4 regions of the Hymenobacter terrigena genome follow, and region 2 is predicted to be linked to each of the others. Evidence: riboswitches for the same ligand, from Rfam matches in the RefSeq annotation. Region 2 holds a riboswitch; each other region holds the start of a gene.
What was found. A riboswitch is a leader RNA that binds a small molecule or an ion and turns the genes downstream of it on or off. The one in region 2 is predicted to bind S-adenosylmethionine.
Positions count from the first base shown of each region.

Region 1: it holds a riboswitch for S-adenosylmethionine, as region 2 does, so the genes downstream of both, ACYU7Q_RS18880 (O-acetylhomoserine aminocarboxypropyltransferase/cysteine synthase family protein) here and ACYU7Q_RS10085 (phosphoadenosine phosphosulfate reductase family protein) in region 2, are expected to answer to the same signal.
Region 3: it holds a riboswitch for S-adenosylmethionine, as region 2 does, so the genes downstream of both, ACYU7Q_RS05795 (amino acid permease) here and ACYU7Q_RS10085 (phosphoadenosine phosphosulfate reductase family protein) in region 2, are expected to answer to the same signal.
Region 4: it holds a riboswitch for S-adenosylmethionine, as region 2 does, so the genes downstream of both, metH (methionine synthase) here and ACYU7Q_RS10085 (phosphoadenosine phosphosulfate reductase family protein) in region 2, are expected to answer to the same signal.

Region 1 is NZ_BAAHBU010000004.1:571,279-576,995, reverse strand. It holds gene ACYU7Q_RS18885 (homoserine O-acetyltransferase family protein) at 1-963, opposite strand, end outside; gene ACYU7Q_RS18880 (O-acetylhomoserine aminocarboxypropyltransferase/cysteine synthase family protein) at 1,153-2,532, opposite strand; SAM riboswitch class I at 2,920-3,035, opposite strand; gene ACYU7Q_RS18875 (LysM peptidoglycan-binding domain-containing protein) at 3,370-3,651, opposite strand; gene ACYU7Q_RS18870 (hypothetical protein) at 3,839-4,258, shown strand; gene ACYU7Q_RS18865 (lysylphosphatidylglycerol synthase transmembrane domain-containing protein) at 4,325-5,422, opposite strand; gene ACYU7Q_RS18860 (TonB-dependent receptor domain-containing protein) at 5,562-5,717, opposite strand, start outside.
Region 2 is NZ_BAAHBU010000002.1:780,069-785,785, reverse strand. It holds gene ACYU7Q_RS10095 (sulfate adenylyltransferase subunit 1) at 1-1,261, opposite strand, end outside; gene cysD (sulfate adenylyltransferase subunit CysD) at 1,367-2,281, opposite strand; gene ACYU7Q_RS10085 (phosphoadenosine phosphosulfate reductase family protein) at 2,420-3,178, opposite strand; SAM riboswitch class I at 3,450-3,538, opposite strand; gene ACYU7Q_RS10080 (RNA polymerase sigma factor) at 3,744-4,322, shown strand; gene ACYU7Q_RS10075 (hypothetical protein) at 4,451-5,233, shown strand; gene ACYU7Q_RS10070 (hypothetical protein) at 5,230-5,717, shown strand, end outside.
Region 3 is NZ_BAAHBU010000001.1:1,405,102-1,410,818, forward strand. It holds gene ACYU7Q_RS05780 (thiol protease/hemagglutinin PrtT) at 1-1,428, shown strand, start outside; gene ACYU7Q_RS05785 (hypothetical protein) at 1,437-1,928, shown strand; gene ACYU7Q_RS05790 (hypothetical protein) at 2,014-2,472, shown strand; gene ACYU7Q_RS05795 (amino acid permease) at 2,477-3,958, opposite strand; SAM riboswitch class I at 4,192-4,283, opposite strand; gene ACYU7Q_RS05800 (TonB-dependent receptor plug domain-containing protein) at 4,451-5,717, opposite strand, start outside.
Region 4 is NZ_BAAHBU010000002.1:1,173,481-1,179,197, reverse strand. It holds gene metF (methylenetetrahydrofolate reductase) at 1-573, opposite strand, end outside; gene metH (methionine synthase) at 667-4,287, opposite strand; SAM riboswitch class I at 4,473-4,581, opposite strand; gene ACYU7Q_RS11790 (DeoR/GlpR family DNA-binding transcription regulator) at 4,666-5,418, opposite strand; gene ACYU7Q_RS11785 (NUDIX hydrolase) at 5,491-5,717, shown strand, end outside.

The DNA of each region.
Region 1 (5,717 bases), on a different contig from region 2:
AAAACCATCATGCCCGTAACGCGAGTCCAGTTCGCCGTACATCGCCCCCGGGATGTGGGCAGCCAGCTCGCGCTGCTCACTCAGCGGAAACAGCACATCCGACGTAATGCCCAGCACCAGCGTGCGCGCCCCGATGCGGGCCAGCGCCGCCGGCACCCCGCCCCGGTTGCGGCCCAGGTGGTGCGTATCCATGCTCCGGCTCAATGACACGTAGCTGTACGCATCGAAGCGCGACACCAGCTTGTCGCCCTGGTAGCGCTGGTAGGTGCTGGCGCGGTGCTCGCGCAGCAGCTCGTCGTGGTCGGGGTCGGTCTGGGTTTCGCCGTAGGCCGAGTAGCTGCGGTAGCTGAGCAGCGCAATGGCGCGGGCGGCGCGCAGGCCGTCGTCGCCCCCGCCGGGCTGGCCGGCGGCGTAGGTCGGGTCGGCCTCAATGGCCAGCCGCTGGGCCTCATTAAACGCAATGCCCCAGGCCGAGTGCCGGGCGTTGGTAGCAATGACGACCAAATGGTCAAACAAATCGGGCCGCTGCACGGCCCACTCCAGCGCCTGCTGCCCGCCCAAAGAGCCGCCAATCAGCGTGTTGATATCCGTCAGCTCCAGTTCCTGGCGCAGCGCCTCGTGGGCTGCCACCAGGTCCCGAATCGAGAGCAGCGGGAAGTGCTGGAAGCGCGCCTGCCCGGTGGCCGGGTCGGCGTCGAGCGGCCCGGTGCTGCCGTAGCACGAGCCTAGTACATTGGCGCACACGATAAACCAGTCGGCCGGGTCGTAGTAGCAGCCCGGCCCCACCAGGCCCGGCCACCAGGCCAGCACGTCGGCATTGGCCGTGAGGGCATGGCACACCCACACCACGTTGTCGCGGTCTTCGTTGAGCTGGCCCCAGGTCTGGTAGGCCACGTGCGCCCCGGTCAGGGTTTCGCCGCTTTCCAGCGTAAGGCCGGGTAGTTCAAATATTTGGGTTGGCATAATTCAATACAATAGCGCAGCTTTAGAACCAGCGAACCGGCCCGGCGCAATAGTTTCTCACTCCCATTTCTCCTCCCATCACGGAAGAGGCCCGGACCGATGCACTGATTCTAAGGCTGCGATAAAACTCGGCCGCCAGCGAGACTGGCACCGACCCGCCAGGGGTGGCCCGCTGGCGGCAATTCTGGTTTAGACTTCCAGTGGCTGGGCGTGCTCCAGCTCGGGCTCGCCCACTTCGTCGCCTTCAGTTGGCAGGCTGGCGGTGTTGCCGATGGCATCAAACGCCGCCTGCAAGTCAGCCTTGATGTCGTCGAAATGCTCAATGCCTACCGACAAGCGCAGCGAGGTCGGCGTCACGCCCGATGCCAGCTGCTCTTCTTCGCTCAGCTGCTGGTGCGTGGTGGCCGAGGGCTGGATGATGAGCGTCTTGGCGTCGCCCACGTTGGCCAGGTGGCTAATGAGCTTCAGGTTATCAATGAATTGCGTGGCAATTTCTTTCGTGCCCTTGATGCGGAATGAGAGCACGCCGCCGAAGCCACGCTTCAGGTATTTGTTGGCAATGGCGTGGTAGGGGCTGCTGGGCAAGCCGGGGTAGTTCACGCTTTCCACCTGCGGATGCTGCTCGAGCCAGGTGGCCACTTTCAGGGCATTTTCCACGGTGCGGTCCACGCGCAGGCTCAGGGTTTCGAGGCCGATGAGCAACTGCCAGGAGTTGAACGGGCTGATGGACGGGCCGAAGTCGCGCAGCCCCTCCACCCGCGCCCGGATGATGAAGGCGATGTTGCCAAATGGCCCGTTCTTGCCAAATACATCGTTGAAAATCAGGCCGTGGTAGCCCTCGCTCGGCTCGGTAAACTGCGGGAATTTGCCGTTGCCAAAGTCGTAGGTGCCGCCGTCCACAATCACGCCGCCCACGCTGGTGCCGTGCCCGCCAATCCACTTCGTGGCCGATTCTACCACAATGTGCGCGCCGTGCTCTAGAGGCCGGAACAGATAGCCGCCCGCGCCAAAGGTGTTGTCCACAATCAGCGGCAAATCGTGCTTTTTGGCGATGGCCGCAATGGCCTCAAAATCGGGAATGCTGAAGCTGGGGTTGCCAATGGTTTCGAGGTAGATGGCCTTGGTCTTCTCGTCAATCAGCTCCTCAAACGAAGCCGGGTTGTCGCCGTCGGCAAAGCGCACCTCGATGCCCAGGCGCTTGAATGCCACCTTGAACTGGTTGTAGGTGCCGCCATACAGGTAGGCCGTGCTCACAAAATTGTCGCCGGCCTGCAGGATGTTGTTGAGCGCAATGAACTGAGCCGCCTGGCCCGAGCCGGTGGCCAGGGCCGCCACGCCACCTTCGAGGGCTGCCACACGCTGCTCGAACACGTCGGTGGTGGGGTTCATCAGGCGGGTGTAGATGTTGCCGAACTCCTTCAGGGCAAACAGGTTGGCGCCATGCTCGGCGCTCTTGAACACGTAGCTGGTGGTCTGGAACAACGGTACGGCGCGGGCCCCGGTGGTGGGGTCGGGCTGCTGGCCGGCGTGGAGTTGGAGGGTTTCGAAGTGCTGGGGCTGAACAGACATGATAGGGAAGCTTTGAAGTTTTGAAAAACCGAAATGGCAAGTGGAAAAATGCGCTACAAGCCTGGAAAAGGCATTTTATGCGCTGGAACTCCCCGAAATGGCCCGTGCTGCCGGCGTGGCCCAAACCCACCGCGAAGGCCCAAAAGCGCACGCGGCAGACCCACGGGGCCACCAAAAAAATCCAGAAGAGGGGGGAGGGGTTCTAAGCTGGAGTCAGCTTAGCAACAACACGGGCGGCAACAGCACATTCGCATTCGCTGCGACGCGAACCCAGTCACATTCCGGTCATCAGCGGCCGAAACGAAGAAACCCGAACCTGCGGCGCGCAAAGCAGCCGAAGCATTCGGGAGAGAAAAAGCAGAATTCGAAGAATGTTCCATGGCACTCGAATCATCTGTCCCAGCGCGGCCGGAGCTGCGGGTGGGTAGGAATTGGCACCTTTCGTTTTGCGAAGGTTGCCAGTGGGTCACGGAGCCTAGTCTCTCGCCACTTCTGTATAAAACTTGAAACTGCCCACCGTTAGCGGGGAGTACCGGGTTGGTATCGGCAAATGTACGAGGGAATTTTTGGGATGAGCAAGCGGTGAGATGAAAATATTTTTTCGATTTCTTTTGAAACAGTCAAAAAGAACGGTCATGCCGAGCGCAGCGAAGCACCTTTACCGCAGTCACTAATTCGCTCAATTGGATTGCGTTGAGCAGTAAAGATGCTTCACTGCGCTCTGCATGACCAGCCTTCTCTTGTCGTTTCAACCCCGCCCATTCCTACTCCACCAAACGCAAAAAAGCCACCCTGAAACAGAGTGGCTTTTCTCACCTTTTTTCTGCAAAAAAGTACCTAGAGACTAGGTAGGGTCAACACCTGCCCCACTTCAATGTGGTCAGGGTTGTCGCCGATGAGCGCCTTGTTGGCGTCGTATATCTGGTGCCACTTGGCGGCATCGCCGTAGTGGTGCTTGGCTATTTTGGAAAGGGAATCGCCGCTGACAACGGTATACGTGTCGCCGGACGTTTCTGGTTTGGCATTGCCAAAAAAATCGGTGCCGCCAGCCGCTGGCTTAGCCGCGGGCTCTACGGGCTTTTGCTCGCCTTTGTCGCTGATGAAATCGAAGAGTCCCATGGTTTCGGTGAAGTTAAATGGAAAAATACACGCTGCCGGAAACGCTTGCGGGCGGGCCGACCGGGTTGCTATACGGACAAGCTCAGGCGGGGTTTCGTTCTAAACTCTTTTGCGTCTGCGTCGTAAGCCGACGAGTCTGCACCCCGTGTGCAATGTTTTCATTCTTTCACCATTACCCTTTGTGCACATGAAACTCCAGTCCTTTTTTTCGCTCCGTTACTTCGCCAGCCTGCTGCTGCTTGTGTCGCTGTTTGCCGCCTCGTGCAGCAACGACAAAGGCAAAGTAGAGGGCGTGAACATGCTGTACGGCACCGATAGCAAGGTGTGGAAAACCGCCAAGGAAACCGACACCGCCGGCGACAAAGTGAAGCAAACCGACGCCCAGAAACAGGAAGAGCTGCGCATTTTTGCCAATGGCACCTACAACATGACCGGGGCCAGCGGCGCCGTTTCGGGCAAATATACGTTTGACCAGGCCGGCAAAACCATCACCCTGACGCCCGATGGTGCCACCACCAGCAACACCTTCGCCGTGGAAACCCTCACCGACAAGAAGCTCACGCTGAAATCGGCCGACGGCGCGGCGCTGATGCTCGAAGCCGAGTAAAGCACTCAGAATTCAACCAATCGAAAAAGCCCCGAACCAACCTGGTTCGGGGCTTTTTTGTGCTAATTATTCTGCGACAGGCTGAGCCGCACCCACCGGCCGCTTCGCAAACACCCGCGCCACCCAACGAGGCAGGAAAACAGTGCCCAGCACCAGATACAGGTAGTACGTAACCACCCGGTATAGCAGCACCATGAAGCTGGTGAGCGTGGCCGTACCGATAAATTTGCCGAAAAACGTGGGAAACGCACCCTCCACAATGCCCGCGCCGCCGGGCGTGATGGCCAGCAACAGCAGCACTTTGTAGGTGAGGTTGCGGGCGAAGATGAACAGGAAGGTGTCGGCATCCATCGGCACGAAGGCGGCAATGAGGCAGCCGATAACCAGATAGCGGGCCGTCCAGACGAAGAAGGTGCTGGCCGCCGCCCGCCACCAGTAGATGGCCGGGTTGCCGCGCAGCTGCATGGAAGCATCCATCATGCCCTGCCCGTGCTTGTAGGCCGAGCGCTGCCAGCGCCGCAGCGGCCCGAACGAAAACAGCCGCACCAGCAGCCGGCGCACCGATTTCGGATTGATGAAAATAGCGTAAAGCATCAGCCCCGCGTAGGCCGTGACGGCCACGTAGCTGATGACAAACGCAATGCGCAGTGTGGCGATAAACGCGCCCTGCATGGCCTCGTGCGGGTAAAGCCCGGCCCCGGCAATGAGCACCACCAGCGGCACCATGATGACATAGTACAAATTGTCCATCAGGGCCGTAACCATAATGTAGGCCAGGGACTTGCCCAGCGGAATGCCTTCCTTGTTCAGAATAAACGAGGCCACCGCCGTACCGCCCACTGCCGAAGGCAGCACGCACGACGCAAACTCCCAAATCATAATCACGTCGAGGCTTTGGCGGTAATTCAGCTCACGCTCGGCAATGTGCCGGATGCGGTAGATGTAGCCAAAATCGCGGGCCAGCAGCACCCCCAGCGTGATGAGCAACCACTGCCACCGGGCGTGGGCCAGCGGGGCAAGGTCGCCAGGCTTATAGCTGCGCCAGAACATAAACCCCACCACGCTCAGGCCAATGACGACGGGCAGAATGAGCCGCGAGGGCTGCAAGCGCTGCAAAAAATGCGCGTCGTCTTCGGGCAGGGGAGCGAGGGGGCTATCGGTCATCAAAGCAAATAAAGCAGCCGGGCAAAAATAGGGAGTAGCCAGCCAGCGACTGATTAAAAACGCATTAAGGTGATATGAAAAACGTCATGCCGGGACAAGCTCCGCATGACGTTTTTCGGTAATAACCTGCCGGGCGGCGCTAGGGCCGGCCGCCGGGGCTGCCGGCCGGCACGGTGCCGTTGGGCGTGCTGGTGCCCTGCGAGGGCACGTTGGCAGGCGTGTTGATAGGGTTGCCGGTCGGAGCCGGGGATTGGCGCTTGGTCGTGTCGGCGGGCTGGGCCGTGGCGGGGCGCAG
Region 2 (5,717 bases):
CATCGGTGAAATACGCCGGGTCGGTGGCGGCGATGAGGCCGGCGGCCAGGGTGGCGCCGGTCTGCTCATCCACCAGGATAAAGGCCCCGGTCACGCGGTTCTGGCGGTATTCGTCGGCTACCAGCGGCAGGGCCGTTTTCAGGCGCACCCGCACGATGTCGTTGAGCTTGGCCTCGTCGGTGCCCTGGCTTTCAAAGGTTTCAATGTTGGTTTTTTGCAGGATGGTGGTCACGGCCGCTTTCACGGTGGCGGCGTGGTGCTGCACCAGCAGCTTGCGGCCGGCGCGCAGGGGCCGCTCATCCATCCAGCAGAGCGTGGCTTCCAGCTCGCGCACCACGGCCGGGTGGGCGCTGGTCGGTACGATGGTAGCGCCCCGACTCACGTCCACATCGTCGCGCAGCCGCAGCACCACGCCCTGTGGCGCGGTGCTGCTAGCTACTTCCTGCTGGTTCACTTCAATGGCCTCAATCACCGTTTCCAGGCCCGAGGGCCAGATGCGGACCCGGTCGCCCTGGCGGTAGGTGCCGCTCTGAATCCGGCCGGCGTAGCCCCGGTAGTCGGGCAGCTCTTCCGTCTGCGGCCGAATCACATATTGCACCTGAAAGCGCGGCTCGTTCGGGTTGACATCAGTGGCGGCTGGCACGCTTTCAAGATGTTCGAGCAAACTGGGCCCCTGGTACCAGGGCAGAAAATCGGAGCGACGCACCACGTTGTCGCCATTCAGCGCGCTGAGCGGAATGGCCACCACATTCGGTAGTTTCAATTGCTCGGCAATAGCGGCGTAATCGGCCACGATTTTCTGAAAAATTACTTCCTCGTGGCCCACCAAATCCATCTTGTTTACGGCCAGTACGAAGTGTTGAATGCCCAGCAGCGAAGCCAACAGTGTGTGCCGCCGGGTTTGCTCAATCACGCCCTGGCGGGCATCTACGAGCACAATGGCGAGGTCGGCATTGCTCGCGCCGGTCACCATGTTGCGGGTGTATTGCACGTGGCCCGGCGCATCGGTGATGATGAACTTACGGCGCGGCGTGGTGAAATATTTGTGCGCCACGTCGATGGTGATGCCTTGCTCGCGCTCGGCTTTGAGGCCGTCGGTGAGCAGGGCCAAATCCACGTCGCCGCCGGTGGTGGCGCGGCGCTTTTCCAGCGTGGCCAGCACGTCGAGCGACACGGAATCGCTGTCATACAGCAGGCGGCCGATGAGCGTGCTCTTGCCATCGTCGACGCTGCCGCAGGTGATAAATCGGAGAAGGTCCACTTTTGTAATGATTAATGGTTAGCGGTTAATGATTAATGGCTGGATTCAACAGGAATAATCGAGCGTTATAAGCTCGTTAATCATTGACCATTAATCACTAATCATTTAAAAATACCCGTTGCGCTTGCGGTCCTCCATCCCCGTTTCGGAGAGGTTATCGTCCAGCCGCGTCGCCCCACGCTCGCTCACTTTGGCCAGCAGCAGGTCCTGAATAATATCGTCGACCGAGGAGGCGTCGCTTTCCACGGCGGCGGTGCAGGTCGAGTCGCCCACGGTGCGGAAGCGCACGCGGCGCTGCACAATTTCGTCGGTTTCGTCAAGGTTCAGGTGCTCGCTGAAGCCGAGGAGCTGGCCGCTGGGCAGCACCACGCACTGCCGCTCGTGCGAGAAGTAAATCTCTGGCAGCTTGATGTTTTCGCGCTGGATGTAGTTCCACACGTCCAGCTCGGTCCAATTCGAGATGGGGAATACGCGCACGTTTTCGCCTTTCTGAATGCGGCCGTTGTAGATGTTCCACAGTTCCGGGCGCTGGCGCTTGGGGTCCCACTGGCCAAAGTCGTCGCGCACCGAGAAGATGCGCTCCTTGGCCCGGGCCTTCTCCTCATCGCGCCGCGCCCCGCCGATGCAGGCGTCGAACTCGAATTCCTCAATCACGTCGAGCAGCGTGTAGGTCTGGAGCGGGTTGCGGCTGGGGTACTTGCCGCCCGGCTCGCGCAGGCCGCGCTCCCGGATGGTATCTTCCACGCGGCGCACAATCAGCTTTTCGCCCAAATGCGCGGCTAGCTCGTCGCGGTAGTTGATGATTTCTTCGAAGTTGTGGCCGGTATCGATGTGCACCAGCGGGAACGGAAACTTGCCCGGCCGGAAGGCTTTTTCAGCCAGCCGCGTGAGAGCAATCGAGTCTTTGCCGCCCGAGAACAACAACGCGGGCCGCTCAAACTGGCCAGCTACTTCACGTAGAATATGAATAGCTTCGGCCTCCAGACGGTCGAGGTAATCGAGATAAGCAGCGCTTGGCATTGGCGTAGGAAGTCATGGCCCGAAAAAATCGGGCGAAATTGAAAAACCGGAAGAAGTGGGTGGGATAAGGCCCGCGAAAGGTGCCTTTGGGGAAGAATGTGGCGTCAGCGGTCCGTCCGCCGGCGCATCGGTTCGGGCCTAGCCCGGCATTCGCTCCACCACCGGGTCGAGGCCCTGGTGGGCGGTAGTGGCGTGGAGGCCGCACTCCTTAGCGGCCGCGTCTTCCCACCACCAGCGGCCGGCGCGGAAATCCTCGCCCGGCGCAATGGCGCGGGTGCATGGCGCACAGCCGATGCTTACGAATCCTTTGTTATGCAATGGGTTAACCGGAATGCCATTGGCTTGGGCAAAGGCTTCGCACTGCGCCCAGGTCCAGCCGAAGAGTGGGTGTACTTTGATGAGCTCGTGGCCAGCATCCCACTCGGCGGGGTGCATGGTCTGGCGGTTCTGCGACTGCTCGGCGCGAATGCCCGTCACCCACACCTGCTGGCCGGCCAGGGCGCGGCTCAGCGGCTCCACCTTGCGGATATTGCAGCACTCTTTCCGGTTCTCAATGCTCTCGTAGAAGCTGTTGGGGCCTTTTTGGCGGGTCAGCTCCTCAATGGCCGCCCCGTTGGGGGCAAAGACTTCGATGGGCTTTTCGTAGCGCAGCAGGGTCTTGTTCCAGGTCGAGTAAGTCTCCTGAAAATTACGGCCCGTATCGAGCGTGAAAACCCGGATAGGCAGGTCGTTTTCGAAGATGAAATGGGTGATAATCTGGTCTTCCAGACCAAAAGAGGTGGAGAAGGAAACGCGGCCGGGGAAATGGTCGGCCAACAGGGCCAGTGTTTCCGGTACCGAGCACTCGGGCAGGTAGCGGCGCAGGTCAGCGACCTGGCTTTCAAGGGGTAATGCCATGACGAGGGGAGAGTTTTTTTCCGTAGAAAAAACCAGAGAAGGCCCAAGGGGCCACAAGGTGCCGCTACGCTGTGCGCAATGAGTCAATCACCACAACGGGAGTCGGCGGGTTGGCTGCCGTGAAGCAGCCGCCGGAAGAGAAGCCCTAGTTCAACAACCAGCAATTGCCCCCAGCATACAGGCCAGGGGACGGGGCATGCAACAGCACATTCGGCGCGAAGCGGCGAGGGTGGTGGGGTGCAGGCGGCGGTTGGTGGATGTGCTCACAGCGTTTTTATATGTCAGGACTTGGCACCGTTCCAGCTAGTGGGGGTTGCCGGCGTTTCGTCGAGCCTGTCTCTCCGCGCCTCTGTATAAAAATGAATAGCGCCCCAAACGAGGGTTGCTGGGGCAAATGTAAAGGATGAAAAAGCGAAATGCCAAAATTTTGTTTCGCGGAGATGAAACTGCCCGCCTCGCAAAAGGTTTGGCGGCCGTGCTTTCGCCGCGTAATTTGCCGTGCAACCCCTGAACCCTGCGCTTGGTCTATGGGTTGCTTAAGCACTTCTAATACCTTGTTTTCTGCATGGAAGCCCTAGCTCACTCCGCCTACGTCGACATCAACGCTCCGCTGGTGGAGCGCTGCCGCCTCAACGACCGCCAGGCCCAGGCCGAAATTTACCGGCGCTACTCCAAGGCCATGTTCAACGCCGCCCTGCGCATCACCGGCGACTACGCCGAGGCGGAGGATGTGCTGCAGGAGTCGTTTCTGAGTGCTTTTCGGGAGCTGAGCGGTTATAAGGGCGACTCTTCGTTCGGCGCCTGGCTGAAGCGGATTGTGGTGAACAAAAGCATCAATTGCCTGCGGCAGCGGCGGCTGGCGCTGGTGCCGCTGGGTGAGCAGCACCACGAAGAGCCCGCCGAAACCGCCGCCCATTCGCCCGAGGACGAGGCCGACCTGCACTACCGCGCCGACGTGCTGCGCCGCTGCATTCAGGAGTTGCCCGATGGCTACCGCGTGGTGCTGAGCCTGTATTTGCTCGAAGGCTACGACCATCTCGAAATCGCCGGCATCCTGGGCATTTCCGAATCTACTTCCAAATCGCAGTACAGCCGGGCACGGGTTCGGCTGCGCGAATTAGCCGCTCAGCGCGGCCTTAGCTAAGTTTTTATCCGTTATCACTAGTCATTTAACCGTCAACTACCCTTCATCCTTTTTCGCCCGGCCGCGGTTTTCGTATAGCCCCGTGGCCCGCCCTGAACCTGGACGAACCGTGCGTCTGCTACTCATTCATGGATACCAAGAAAAATAATTCTCTCGAAACCTTCGTCGAGCGGCACCGTGCCGATTTCGACACCCACGAGCCGCGCCCCGACCTCTGGGCTGCGCTGGAGGAGCAACTCAACGCCGCCATGCCCGCTTCCCCGGCCATGCGCCTGGCCGAAGTTTCGGAAGTGCCTTTGGTGGCACCCACCGTGGCGGTTGCGGCTTCTGTAAATCAGCCCGAAGCCAGTCTCCGCTGGTTTCAGCGCTACGGTGTAGCGGCGGCTTTGGCCCTGCTTGTGTTCGCTGCCGGGGCCAGCGAAGCCTGGAAGTCTCGCAGTGCCGCGCCCGAAACGGCTGTAGCAGCCGCACCGGCTGCGACGCTCGGCAGTGCCACTAATGAGCCCGACGCCGCCCTGTACCAGGGTGGCAACCCGCTTTCCCTCACCGCCGCCGAGCACACCACCGGGGCCGACAGCCAGTTGGTGCGCGCCGTGCGCGGCATGGAAGCCTACTACACCAACCAACTGGCCCGCCGCCAAACCGAACTGAGCCAGCTGAACGGTCCCGGCATGGCCGCCATGAACGCCGATTGGCAGCACGAGCTGGTGTCGCTCGATTCCAGCTACCGCGAGCTCAAGCAGCAGCTGCTGCACCACCCGCAGCCCGATGCCGTGCTCACGGCCATGAACCGCAACCTGCAAATCCGCCTCGACATTCTGGACCGGCAACTGAACCTGGGCAATAACGCCCAAGCTGCTCCCAACAACAGTTCTTACGTGCTGGCCGACAGCCGGCGCCAAGCCGAATGAACCAGTCCCTGGTTTTCCGATTAGGCCGCCTGTTGGCGCTGAGCGGCGGGCTGCTGGGGCTGTTGACCCCGCTTGGCGTTCAAGCCCAGGACCGCCCGACCCGATGGGTGGTCGTCGGCCACGGCATAGCCATCAATATTCTTTCCCCCGAAGCGCGCCGGGCCGAAGCTGCCCTGTTTGGTGATGAGCAGGAGCAAGGGCCCCAACCCCAGCAGCAGAACCCGCTGGTGGACCAGACGGACGACCAGGGCAGCGCCAGCTTGCAGGTGGAGCAGCGTCGCCACCTCGTGCGCAGCTACGCGGTGCCGAAAACCGGCCGGCCGTTTTCGCTCGATACGCGCTACGGCCGGGTGCAAATCAACCCCTGGAATAAGAAGGAAATCAAGGTGGATGCCGAACTGGTGGCGCGCTCCGAAAGCGACGCCGGGGCCCGCCAGATTCTCGATGCGCTGGGCGTGCAGTGGCTCGATTACGACGCCAAAAC
Region 3 (5,717 bases), on a different contig from region 2:
GGCGGCACCACCACCCCCACCGCCGCCATGGCCCTAAATAATACCGTGACGCTATCGGCTCCGGCCCTGGCCTACGGGCAGGCATTTTCGGTAAGCACCAACCTCATCAACACCGGCACGGCCGCCTTCGCCGGCGACTACTGCGCCGCCGTATTCGACCTCAACAATGCCCTGGTCGACTACGTGGAAACCAAAACCGCCCAGTCCCTGCCCGCCGGCTACACCTACACCGGCAACCTGAGCTTTGCCACCGCTGGCCTGTTCAGCGTGCTGCCGGGCACCTACAAAATCGGCATCTTCTACCGCCCCAGCGGCGGCAACTGGCTGCTGGTGGCCGACCGCAACGGCTACACCAACCTGCCCCAAATCACCGTAGGCAACGCCAACACCATCCGGCTGAACTCGGCCATCACCGCCACGCCGGCCACCTTCACCCAGGGCCAGGCCGCATCCGTCAACCTCAACATTGCCAACGCCAGCACGGGCACCTTCACCGGGCAGTACCAGGTCAATCTGTATAATCTCGATGGCAGCTTCGTGCAAACCATCAACACCTATAACGAAACCACCGGCCTGCCCGCCGGCTATACTTATCAGGCCCCGTACCTCACGTTTAGCACCACCGGCATCACGGCCGCGCCGGGCACCTACCTGCTGGCCGTGCTGCACAAGCCGACCGCCGCCACCACCTGGCAGCTTACCGGCACCGGCACGTTCCAGAACCCCACGCGGGTGACGGTGCAGGCCGCCGCCCTCCAGGCCGACGCCTTCGAGCCCGACGACGCCGTGACCACCGCCGCCCCGCTGGCCCTCACGTTTACCAATAATGCGGCCACCCGCGCCACCACCGGCTCCAACTGCCACGCTACCACCGACGTGGATTACTACCGTGTGAACCTGCCGGCCGGCAACAGCTACAGCATCACGGCCCGCCTGCACGACTCCTACAGCAGCGCCAACGGCCAGACCTACTCGCTCGACGCCCTCTTTTCCTACTCCCTGGACGGCGGCACCACCTGGTCGACCACCTACGACGATGTGATGCCCGGCCCCATCACGCTGGGCAACGGCGGCACGCTCTACGTGAAAGTAGCGCCCTATTTCGCCGGCAACATCGGCACGTATTTGTTTGATATGAGCGTGAGCCGGGCGGCGGCCACGGCCACCGCACCGGCGGCCCTGGCCGCCCAGGTAGGCCTCTTCCCCAACCCCGCCCACGAGGTGTTGACCGTGGATGTGCGCGCCTTGCCGGCCGCCGTGGCCGCCGTGCGCCTGCTGAGCCTCACCGGGCAGGTGGTGTACGAGACCCGCCGCGTGCCGGCGGCCACGCCGCTGGCTATTCCGGTGGGCGGGCTGCCCACCGGCCTCTACCTCGTGCAGCTGTCCACCAGCGCGGGCCTTATCAGCAAAAAGATTTCGGTAGAATAAGCAGCAGCATGAAAACGACCCTGTACCTGATTATCGCCACGATAGCCGGCTGTAGCACCGGCCGCGTAGCCAAGTCGCCGCTGGCAAAACCGCAGCCCCTAGCGGCCAGCGCCCCCGCCATCCTCTACAAAACCAGGGCCGACTACCACGACCTGGTGCCCGTGACGCTGAGCGATGACCGCCGCAGCATCGTGGCCTACCCCGCACCGTCCGACGTGTCGGGCCACCTGTCCCAGCCCACCGCGCTGGCCCAGGGCTACTGGCTCGATAACCGGGGCATCGGCCCGAACGTGGCCTTCCTCAAGCTCACCTACGCCGACTACGCCCAGCTGACCACCGCGCCCTCACTGGCTGATATGGATGCCCTGATTGTGGACCGCGACCCGCTCACGGCCCTCTGCGACTGCGGCCCCCGCGCCGCCTACGCCAATCCCACCACCGACTTCAACACCCTCATCACAGCCGGCCGCCTGCCCAGCCGCTGCAAGGTGCTGAAGTAGCCGGTTGTGGCGTGGGCCGCGCCGCCCGCGCCACAACCGCCCGCCGGGGCCGCCGTAGAACCGGCACATCCTCCCCCACTTTCTCATGGCCCGCATCATCGTCGGTTTGTTCACCAGTGCCTCCGAAGCCGAGTTTGCCGCCGCCCAGGCGCAGGCGGCCGGCCTCGCCCCTGGCACCATCCATATTGCCACTCAGGAAACCCTCCAGGCCCAGAACCTGCCCGATGCCGGCGCCCCCCCCGAACCCTTCCGCGAAAGCGTGACGCGGTTTTTTACGGACCTGTTCAGTGGCAGTCAACTGGATGATGCGCACGCTCACATCGCCGCCACCGGCCCCGAGCACGCCGTGGTCACCATCGAAACCGCCACCTCCGCAGAAGCCGAGCTGGGCCGCGCCGTCCTCGACCGCTGCGGGGCCGTGGATGTGTACAAGCAACGCCCCCTCACTCCCACTCCCGATGCCGGTGAGATTGACCTGGAAGGCGACCTCGGCCGGGTGCGTGATGATGAGGAGCTGGACGCAAACGGGCTCACCACGCATTGAAGAGTCAGGAGTTAACAATAAGCTCGCTCTTAACTCTCCCAACCGCCTCCCGGGCCAGCCGTAGCTTGCTGTTCTTCTTGCCATAGCCGAAGTAGATAATCATGCCCAGCGCCAGCCACACGATGAGACGCAGCCAGGTTTCCCACGGCAATGAGGCCATCATCACGAGGCATACCACGATGCCCAGGATGGGCACCACCGGTACCCACGGCGTGCGGAAAGAGCGCGGCGCATCGGGGTTGGTTTTGCGCATGATGAGCACGCCGAGGCACACCATTACGAAGGCCAGCAGCGTGCCGATGCTCGTCATTTCGCCCACCACCGAAATGGGCACGAAGCCCGCAAATAGCGCAATGAAGCACCCCAGCAGCAGGCTGGACTGAAACGGCGTGTTAAATTTCGGATGCAGCCGCGAGAATACCGGCGGCAGCAGCCCATCGCGCGACATCGAGAAAAACACCCGCGACTGCCCCAGCAAATCAACCAATATCACCGATGTGTAGCCGACGAGAATGGCCAGAATCACAGCCGATGACAGCCAGGCGTAGGGCGTTTTCTCGATGGCAATGGCCACCGGCGCGGCGCTGTTCTTGAACTCGGTGTAATTGGCCAAGCCCGTGAGCACGTGCCCAAACAGTACAAACAGCACCGTGCACACCGCCAGCGAGCCGAGGATGCCGACGGGCATGTTGCGCTGCGGGTTCTTGGTTTCCTGCGCCATGGTGGCCACGATGTCGAAGCCGATGAAGACGAAGAATATCACGCCTGCCCCGCGCAGAATGCCGCTCAGGCCGAATTCGCCGAAGGTGCCCGTATTGGCCGGGATGTAGGGCTGGTAATTGGCGGGGGCGATGTACTGCCAGCCCAGCGCGATGAACACCAGTACCACGGCCACCTTCAGGGCCACCACCAGCGCGTTGAACCACGCCGAGCCCTTGGTGCCCCGCGTGACGATGGCCGTAATGGCCAGCACGATGAGCATGGCCGGCACGTTTACGTAGCCGTGCACGGTGCTGCCGTCGGCCAGCGTGGCCGACTCAAACGGCGACATCACCAGCCGCGCCGGAATATGCAGCCCGTATTTTCCCAGAAACTTGATGAGGTACTGCGACCAGCTGATGGCCACCGTGGCCGCGCCCACCGAGTACTCCAGCACCAAGTCCCAGCCAATAATCCAAGCAAATAGCTCGCCCATCGTGGCATAGGAATATGTGTAGGCCGAACCCGACACGGGCACCAGCGCCGCAAACTCGGCATAGCACAGCGCCGAGAAAGCACAGCCCACGGCGGCCACAATAAAGGAAATGGTAACGGCCGGCCCGGCATTGTTGGCGGCCGCAATGCCGGTGAGCGAGAACAGGCCCGCCCCGATAATAACGCCGATGCCAATGGCAATCAGGCTCACGCCGTTCAGGCTACGTTTGAGCGTATTCGCCCCCGTTTCGGCTGCTTCCGCGCGAAGCAGCTCCAGTGATTTTTTTAACATAAACAGATAGAAACGCGCCACGCCACCGCCCCACCCGGGGCGGCCGTGCCGCAAAGCAAAAAGCCCGTAAAAAGGAATTGGTATGCGCCGGCCGCAGCGTCAGCTACGCGGCGCGAGTGCCCGCACTCAACAGCAACAACAGCCCATCCGCATTCGGCCTATCAGCAACGAACGGGAACGAAAAACACCAGAAAAAGCAAGCGAGGCAGCGGAAACAGCGGGCACGGCAGTTGTTTTTATATGGTCAGGAATTGGCACCGGTCCGCGGTTGCGGGTGGTTGCCGGCGCGTCGTCGAGCCTGTCTCTCAGCGCCTCTGTATAAAAACAATCCTTCCGGGAGGAGGAATTGATGGGGCAAAGGTAAGGCCGGGCGGCTGCACGGGCCAGCGGTGGCGTTGGGTAGCCCAAAAAGAACGGCCTGCTGAGCGTTGCGCTCAGCAGGCCGTTCTTATTTCCTTTGCTCCAAGCCGCTGCGGCGGCGCGGCTCTGCCCCTACCGCCGCAGCGCCAGCCGCGCGCCGGCCATCAGCCAGCGGCCGGGCATTTGGGCGCCCAGCAGGTCGGAGTATTTCGCGTCGAACAAGTTCTGGGCCTGGGCCACTACCCACAGGCGCTCGGGCAGCAGCGCCACATCCAGCCGGCCGTTGATGACCACGTAATCGGGCGTAAGCTGGGCATCGTTCACGGTGGCGCTGGCCACGGTTTGTTGGCCGGTGCGCTGCTTATACACCCCGCCCAGGCTGGCCGTGAAGCGGCGGTGCACCAGGCTTACGCTGCCACTCACTAGCTGCTTCGCCACGTTGCTCAGGTATTGCGACGTGATGTTGCCGTCGATATTCAGGTGAGTGTAAGTGTAGCCCACGCTGCCTTCAAGCCGCAGACCCTTGCTCAATTGCGCGCGGGTGCTGGCTTCAAATTCCAGCCCCTGCGTGCTCACGGCAAACAGGTTTTCGGCCAGGCGATAGGTGGCGGCGGGGTTCAGGTTGGTCAATCCGGTAGCCGCAATCACCTGCGCGCCGGGCTGGCTCACGTAGTCAATCAGGTTGCGGCCGTAGCGGTTGAAATAGGTGCCGCGCAGCGTGAGGGCCGGCAGCGGCTGGAAATCGAGGCCGCCTTCGTAGCTCCAGGTGCGCTCCGCGCTCAGGTGGGGGTTGCCCACATTGAAGCCCGTGGGCACCGTGCCCGGCCGGATGGACGAATAATACTGCTCCGTAAAATTGGCCGCTCGAATAGCCCGGCCCACGGCACCGCGCACCGTCAGCTTGTCGCTCAGGTGCTGGCTGGCGGTGAGCTGGGGCACTACTTCGGTGCCATAAGCCTGGTCGTGGTCGAGGCGCAGGGCCGCCGTGACGCTCAGGCCGCTGGTGGGCATGAGGCCAGCCACGGCAAAAGCCCCCTGGTGCCACACCGCGTGAATGCCCTGGTCGTTGCTGCGCACGCGGCGGCGGTCGGCCTGCCCGCCCAGGGTCAGCTGCACCTTGTCGGAAAAGCGCAGCTGGTGCTGGGCCTGCACGTTGAGGTAGTGCATGAGGTGGCTGCTGGCCACGGAAGCGGGCGTGTAGAGGTAGTCGTCGGTGCTGGAGGTGCCCACCAGCTGCAGCTCGGTGCGGGCGCGGGTGTTCCAGTCGTAGCGCAATTGCCCTTGGTACCAGTCGCGCGAGGTGGTTTCGCGGGCGCGGTCGCCGGCGTTGGTCGTGTAGAAGTTCTGGGCGTTGTAGTCGCGCCGGTCGAAGCTGGCACGGGCGGCGGCGCTCAGCTTG
Region 4 (5,717 bases), 390 kb from region 2:
AGCGTAGTTCGGCGCTTCGAAGTGTTTTTCGGGGTAGCCGGCCGTGCCGATGCAGAAGTTGGTGGCCCAGGTATCGTCCTGTTCCTCATCCAGATACTCGCCCTTGTTCAGGTTGGCCACCTGGCCGATGAGGTCGCAGGCGTAGGCGTGGCCATCAGGCTCGGGCTTGAAGTGACCTTCCGATTTGATGGGGTCGCCGCGCAGGGCCAGAATGGAGTCGATGCCCAGAAAGTGCAGGTCAATCAGCGCGTTCTCCGTCTCTTCCTTCGTGAAGCCGCCGCAGATGAGGTGCGGCACGGTGTCCACGTCGAAGCGGTTTTTGATGGCCGCGCAAATGCCCACCGTGCCGGGCCGGCGGCGCACGGTTTTCTTCTCCAGCAGCCCGTTGGGATGGTGGCGGTACACGTACTCCTCGCGGTGGTAAGTCACGTCGATAAACGGCGGCTTAAACTCCATCAGCGGCTCGATATTCGAGAAGAGCGTGTGAATGTTTTCGCCCTTTTTGGGCGGCAGTACCTCAAAGGAGAAGAGGGTTTTGCCGTTGGCCTGGGCGAGGTGGTCGGTAACTTTCATATAAGTAGCGTGGACTCTGCGAGTCCGCGCATGGAAGCGTTAGGGCAATGATTGATATTGGTGCGGGCGCGGACTCGCAGAGTCCACGCTACACTACTTCTTCGGCTCGTAGTTCAGGTTCGGCATCAGCCAGCGCTCCAGCTCGGCCGTTTCCATGCCCTTGCGGCGGGCGATGTCGCTCACTTGGTCTACGCCAATGCGGCCGAGGCCGAAATACCGCGAATCCGGGTGGGCGTAGTACAGGCCGCTCACCGACGAGGCCGGGTACATGGCCAGGTTTTCCGTTAAGGAAATACCGGTTTTGCCCTCGGCTTCGAGCAATTGGAACAGGGTAATTTTCTCGGTGTGGTCGGGGCAGCCGGGGTAGCCGGGGGCGGGGCGCACGCCGCGGTATTTCTCCTGCACGAGGTCTTCGTTGGTGAGGTGCTCGTCGGGCGCGTAGCCCCAGAACTCGCGGCGCACCCTTTCGTGCAGGCGCTCGGCGAAGGCTTCGGCCAGGCGGTCGGCCAAGGCCTTCACCATGATGCTGGAGTAGTCGTCGTGGTCGGCTTCGTACTGCTCAATGAGCTTTTCGATGCCGATGCCGGCCGTGACGGCAAAGCCGCCCAAATAGTCGGCGCGGCCGGTTTCTTTCGGTGCCAGGAAGTCGGAGAAGGCCAGGTTGGGGATTTTCGGGCCTTTCTCGCCCTGCTGCCGCAGCGTGAAAAACTCGGTGGCTACCGTGGTGCGGGTGTCGTCGGCGTAGACTTCGATGGTGTCGTAATCCTTGGTGTTGGCCGGCCAGAAACCCAGCACGGCGCGGGCCGTGAGCAGATTGCCATCGATGATTTGGGCGAGCATCGTCTGCGCGTCCTCAAACAGCTTGGTGGCGGCTTCGCCCAGGTTTTCGTCTTCCAGAATGCGCGGGTAGCGGCCCTTTAGCTCCCAGGTATGGAAGAAGGGCGTCCAGTCGATGTACTGAGCCAGCTCGGCGAGGTCATAATCCTCCAGCACTTTGGTGCCGAGGAAGCTGGGCTTGGTGATGGGCACCGTGTTCCAGTCCGACTTAAAGCCATTTTCACGCGCTGCCTCAATGGTCAGGTAATTCTTTTCGCGCTGGCGGCTGGCGTAATCGGCGCGCAGGGCGGCGTAGTCGTCGGCCACGGTTTGGGCGTAGGCTTTTTCGCCCGAGCCGAGCAGGCCGGCCGCCACGCCCACCGAGCGCGAGGCATCGTTCACATGCACCACCGGGCCGCTGTAGGACGGCGCGATTTTCACGGCCGTGTGCAGGCGCGAGGTAGTGGCCCCGCCAATGAGCAGGGGCACTTTCATCCCGCGCTTTTCCATGGCCTGGGCCACGTACACCATCTCATCGAGCGAGGGCGTGATGAGGCCGGAAAGGCCGATAACATCCACGTTTTGCGCCTGTGCTTCGTCGAGAATCTTTTCCAGCGGCACCATCACGCCGAGGTCCACGATGTCGAAGTTGTTGCAGGCCAGCACCACGCCCACGATGTTCTTGCCGATGTCGTGCACATCGCCCTTCACCGTCGCCATCAGAATTTTGCCGGCCGTCTGGCGGTCCGAGCCCTGCTTGTCGGCCAGCAAATACGGCTCCAGATACGCTACGGCCTTCTTCATCACACGGGCCGATTTCACGACCTGTGGCAAGAACATTTTGCCGGCCCCGAACAGGTCGCCTACCACGTTCATGCCGGCCATCAGCGGGCCTTCAATCACGTCGAGCGGGCGGGCCAGCTCCTGGCGGGCGGCCTCGGTGTCTTCGTCAATAAACTCCGTGATGCCCTTCACCAGCGCGTGCGACAGGCGCTCCTGTACTGGTAGGCTGCGCCACTCGTCGGCCACCACTTCGGCCTTGTCCTTTTGCTTGACGGTGTCGGCAAATTCCACAAGGCGCTCGGTGGCATCGGCGCGGCGGTTCAGCAGCACGTCTTCGACCAGCTCCAACAGGTGGGGCTCAATTTCATCGTACACGCCGAGCTGGCCAGGGTTCACAATGCCCATGTCGAGGCCAGCCCGAATGGCGTGGTAGAGGAAGGCCGTGTGCATGGCCTCGCGCACCACGTCGTTGCCGCGGAACGAGAAGCTGATGTTGCTGATGCCGCCGCTGGTGAGCGCGCCGGGCAGGTTCTGCTTAATCCAGCGCACGGCCTCGATGAAGTCGAGCGCGTAGTTGCGGTGCTCGTCCATGCCCGTGCCCACGGTCAGGATGTTGGGGTCGAAAATGATGTCGGACGGGTCGAAGCCCACTTCCTGCGTCAGGATGTTGTAGCTGCGCTGGCAGATTTCGATGCGCCGTTCGAGCGAGTCGGCCTGGCCGTTCTCGTCAAAGGCCATCACCACCACAGCGGCGCCGTATTGGCGCACCGTGTGGGCCCGCTCGCGGAAGGCCGCTTCGCCTTCTTTCAGCGAAATCGAGTTGACAATGCTCTTGCCCTGCACGCATTTCAGGCCGGCTTCGAGCACGCTCCATTTCGAGGAGTCAATCATTACTGGCACCCGGGCAATGTCGGGCTCTGAGGCGATGAGGTGCAGGAACGTCGTCATCACCTGCTCGGAGTCGAGCATGCCTTCATCCATGTTGATGTCGAGTACCTGCGCGCCTTCCTCCACTTGCAGGCGGGCCACGGCCAGGGCTTCCTCGTAGGCACCAGTCCGAATGAGGCGTGCGAAGGCGCGCGAGCCGGTCACGTTGCAGCGCTCGCCCACGTTCACGAAGAGACTTTCCTCTTTGATGGTAAACGGTTCCAGACCGCTCAGGCGCGTAGTCGGCGAAATGGCCGTGGGCAACTGGCGGGGTTGGTATTTCTCAGCCAGCTTGCTCAGTTCGGCGATGTGCTGGGGCGTGGTGCCGCAACAGCCGCCCACCACCGTCACAATGCCTTCTTTCAAATACTCTTCGACCAGCGCGGCGAATTCCTGGGCCGATTCATCATAGCCGCCGAAGGCGTTGGGCAGCCCGGCGTTGGGGTAGGCCGAGATGTGCACGTCGGAAATGCGGCTCAGCTCCTGCACGTACTGGCGGAGCTGGTCGGCGCCGAGGGCGCAGTTCAGGCCCACGCTCAGCAGCGGCAAGTGGCGAATCGAGTTCCAGAAGGCCTCCACCGTCTGGCCCGAAAGCGTGCGGCCCGAGGCGTCGGTGATGGTGCCCGAAATCATGACGGGCACCACGCGGCCGCCTTCGTCGAAGAACTTCTGCACGGCGTAGAGGGCGGCTTTGGCATTCAGCGTGTCGAAGATGGTTTCGATAAGCAGCGTGTCGACGCCGCCGTCCACGAGGCCGCGCACCTGCTCCAGGTAGGCGGTGGCCAGCTCATCGAAGGTCACGGCACGGAAGCCGGGGCGGTTAACATCGGGCGAGAGCGAGGCGGTGCGGTTGGTGGGGCCCACGGCACCGGCCACGAAGCGCGGGCGCTCGGGCGTGGCGTACTCATCGGCGGCCTCGCGGGCCAGGCGGGCAGATTCGTAGTTCAGCTCGTACACAATATGCTCCAAACCATAGTCGGCCTGCGCGATGGTGGTGCCGCTGAAGGTGTTGGTTTCCACCATGTCGGCCCCGGCGGCGAAGTATTCGGCGTGGATGCCTTTGATGATGTCCGGCCGGGTAATGCTCAGTAAGTCATTATTTCCCCGCAGCGGCTTGGGGTGGTCGGCGAAGCGGGTGCCGCGAAAGTCTTCCTCGGTCAGCGGGTGGCGCTGAATCATGGTGCCCATGGCGCCATCAAGAATCAGCAGGCGCTGGCGAAGCAGCTCGGGGAGGCGGTAGCGCGAAGCGAAGGCTTCGCGGGCCGGGGAAATCGTAGGCAGGGTAGGGGCGGAAACGGACATTTCTTTCGGGGGCGAATAGCTACGTAAGCGCGTATCCAGAAAGAAACCCGTGCGGGGAGGCACAGTTCCGGCTGTCATCTTTTTTCACCAATAACGGCGGTGAAACGGGAGTTGGCACCTACTCGTGGTAGGTTGCCAAGACGTCATCGGGCCCGGTCCCTCGGTCTTTCTGGATAGCAGCGTAGGGCGAAGATACAACGGAACGGGGCTTGTAGCACCTGCTTTAGCTTGGGTTGCTATGCGCGGGTGCAGGCGCAAGCGGTGCTACCCGAGCACCGTCAGGCCGGCTTCGCGGTACCGGGCCAGGAGTTCGGCGGGGGCTTGCTGGTCCGTGATGAGCGTGCCCACCGCAGCCAGGGGCGCAAACTGAAAGTACTGGTCGCGCTCCAGCTTGCTCGAATCGCAGAGCAAATACACGTGGCCGGCTGACGCGGCCACCGCCTGGTAAATGGAAGCTTCCTTCTCACTGTTGGCACTCAGGCCGCGCTTCAGGGAAATGCCGTCGACGCCCATAAAAGCCTTGTCTACCTGATAGCGCTGCAAGTGCTCCACCGTGACGGCGCCGTGCGTGGCCTGCCGCCGGGCGTCCACTTCGCCGCCCGCCATCACCACCTGCACCGCCGAACCGGCCAGTTCAAACAGCACGGGCAGCGAGTTGGTGACGACGCGGATTTTGCGGTGGCGCACGTGGGCGCACAGTGGAAACGTGGTGCTGCCGCAGTCGATGAAAATGGTGTCGCCCTCGGCCACGTGGCGGGCGGCCAGCCGGCAAATAGCTTCCTTCTGCGTGGCGTGGGAAGTGGTTTTGGCGGTAAAGGCCACCGGGTGCTTATCGATGCCGGGGCGCACGGCCCCGCCGTGCGTGCGTACCACCAGGCCTTGCTCGGCCAGCAGGGCCAAATCGCGCCGGATGGTGATGGGCGTGGTGCCCAGTTGCTGGGCGGCCTCGGCCACGAGCACGGTGCCGTGCTGCTCCAGGGTGGCCAATAAATGCTGCTTGCGGAGCTGGAAATTCATCGCCGGGGCGTTACTTGTTCAAAACAATCGCAAAGAAACAAAAACGAACAGAAACGAACTTTCGACCCTGCCATGAACGAACGAATCCGCCTCCGCGAACAGGTCACGCTATCCGATGACTGGTTTACCCTGCAAAAAATTACCTTCGATTACCAACGCAAAAACGGCACCTGGGAAACGCAGTCGCGCGAGGCCTACGACCGGGGCAACGGCGCCGCCATCCTGCTGCACGACCCCGCCACCGACCACGTCATCCTGACCCGGCAGTTCCGCCTGCCCACCTTCGTCAACGGCAATCC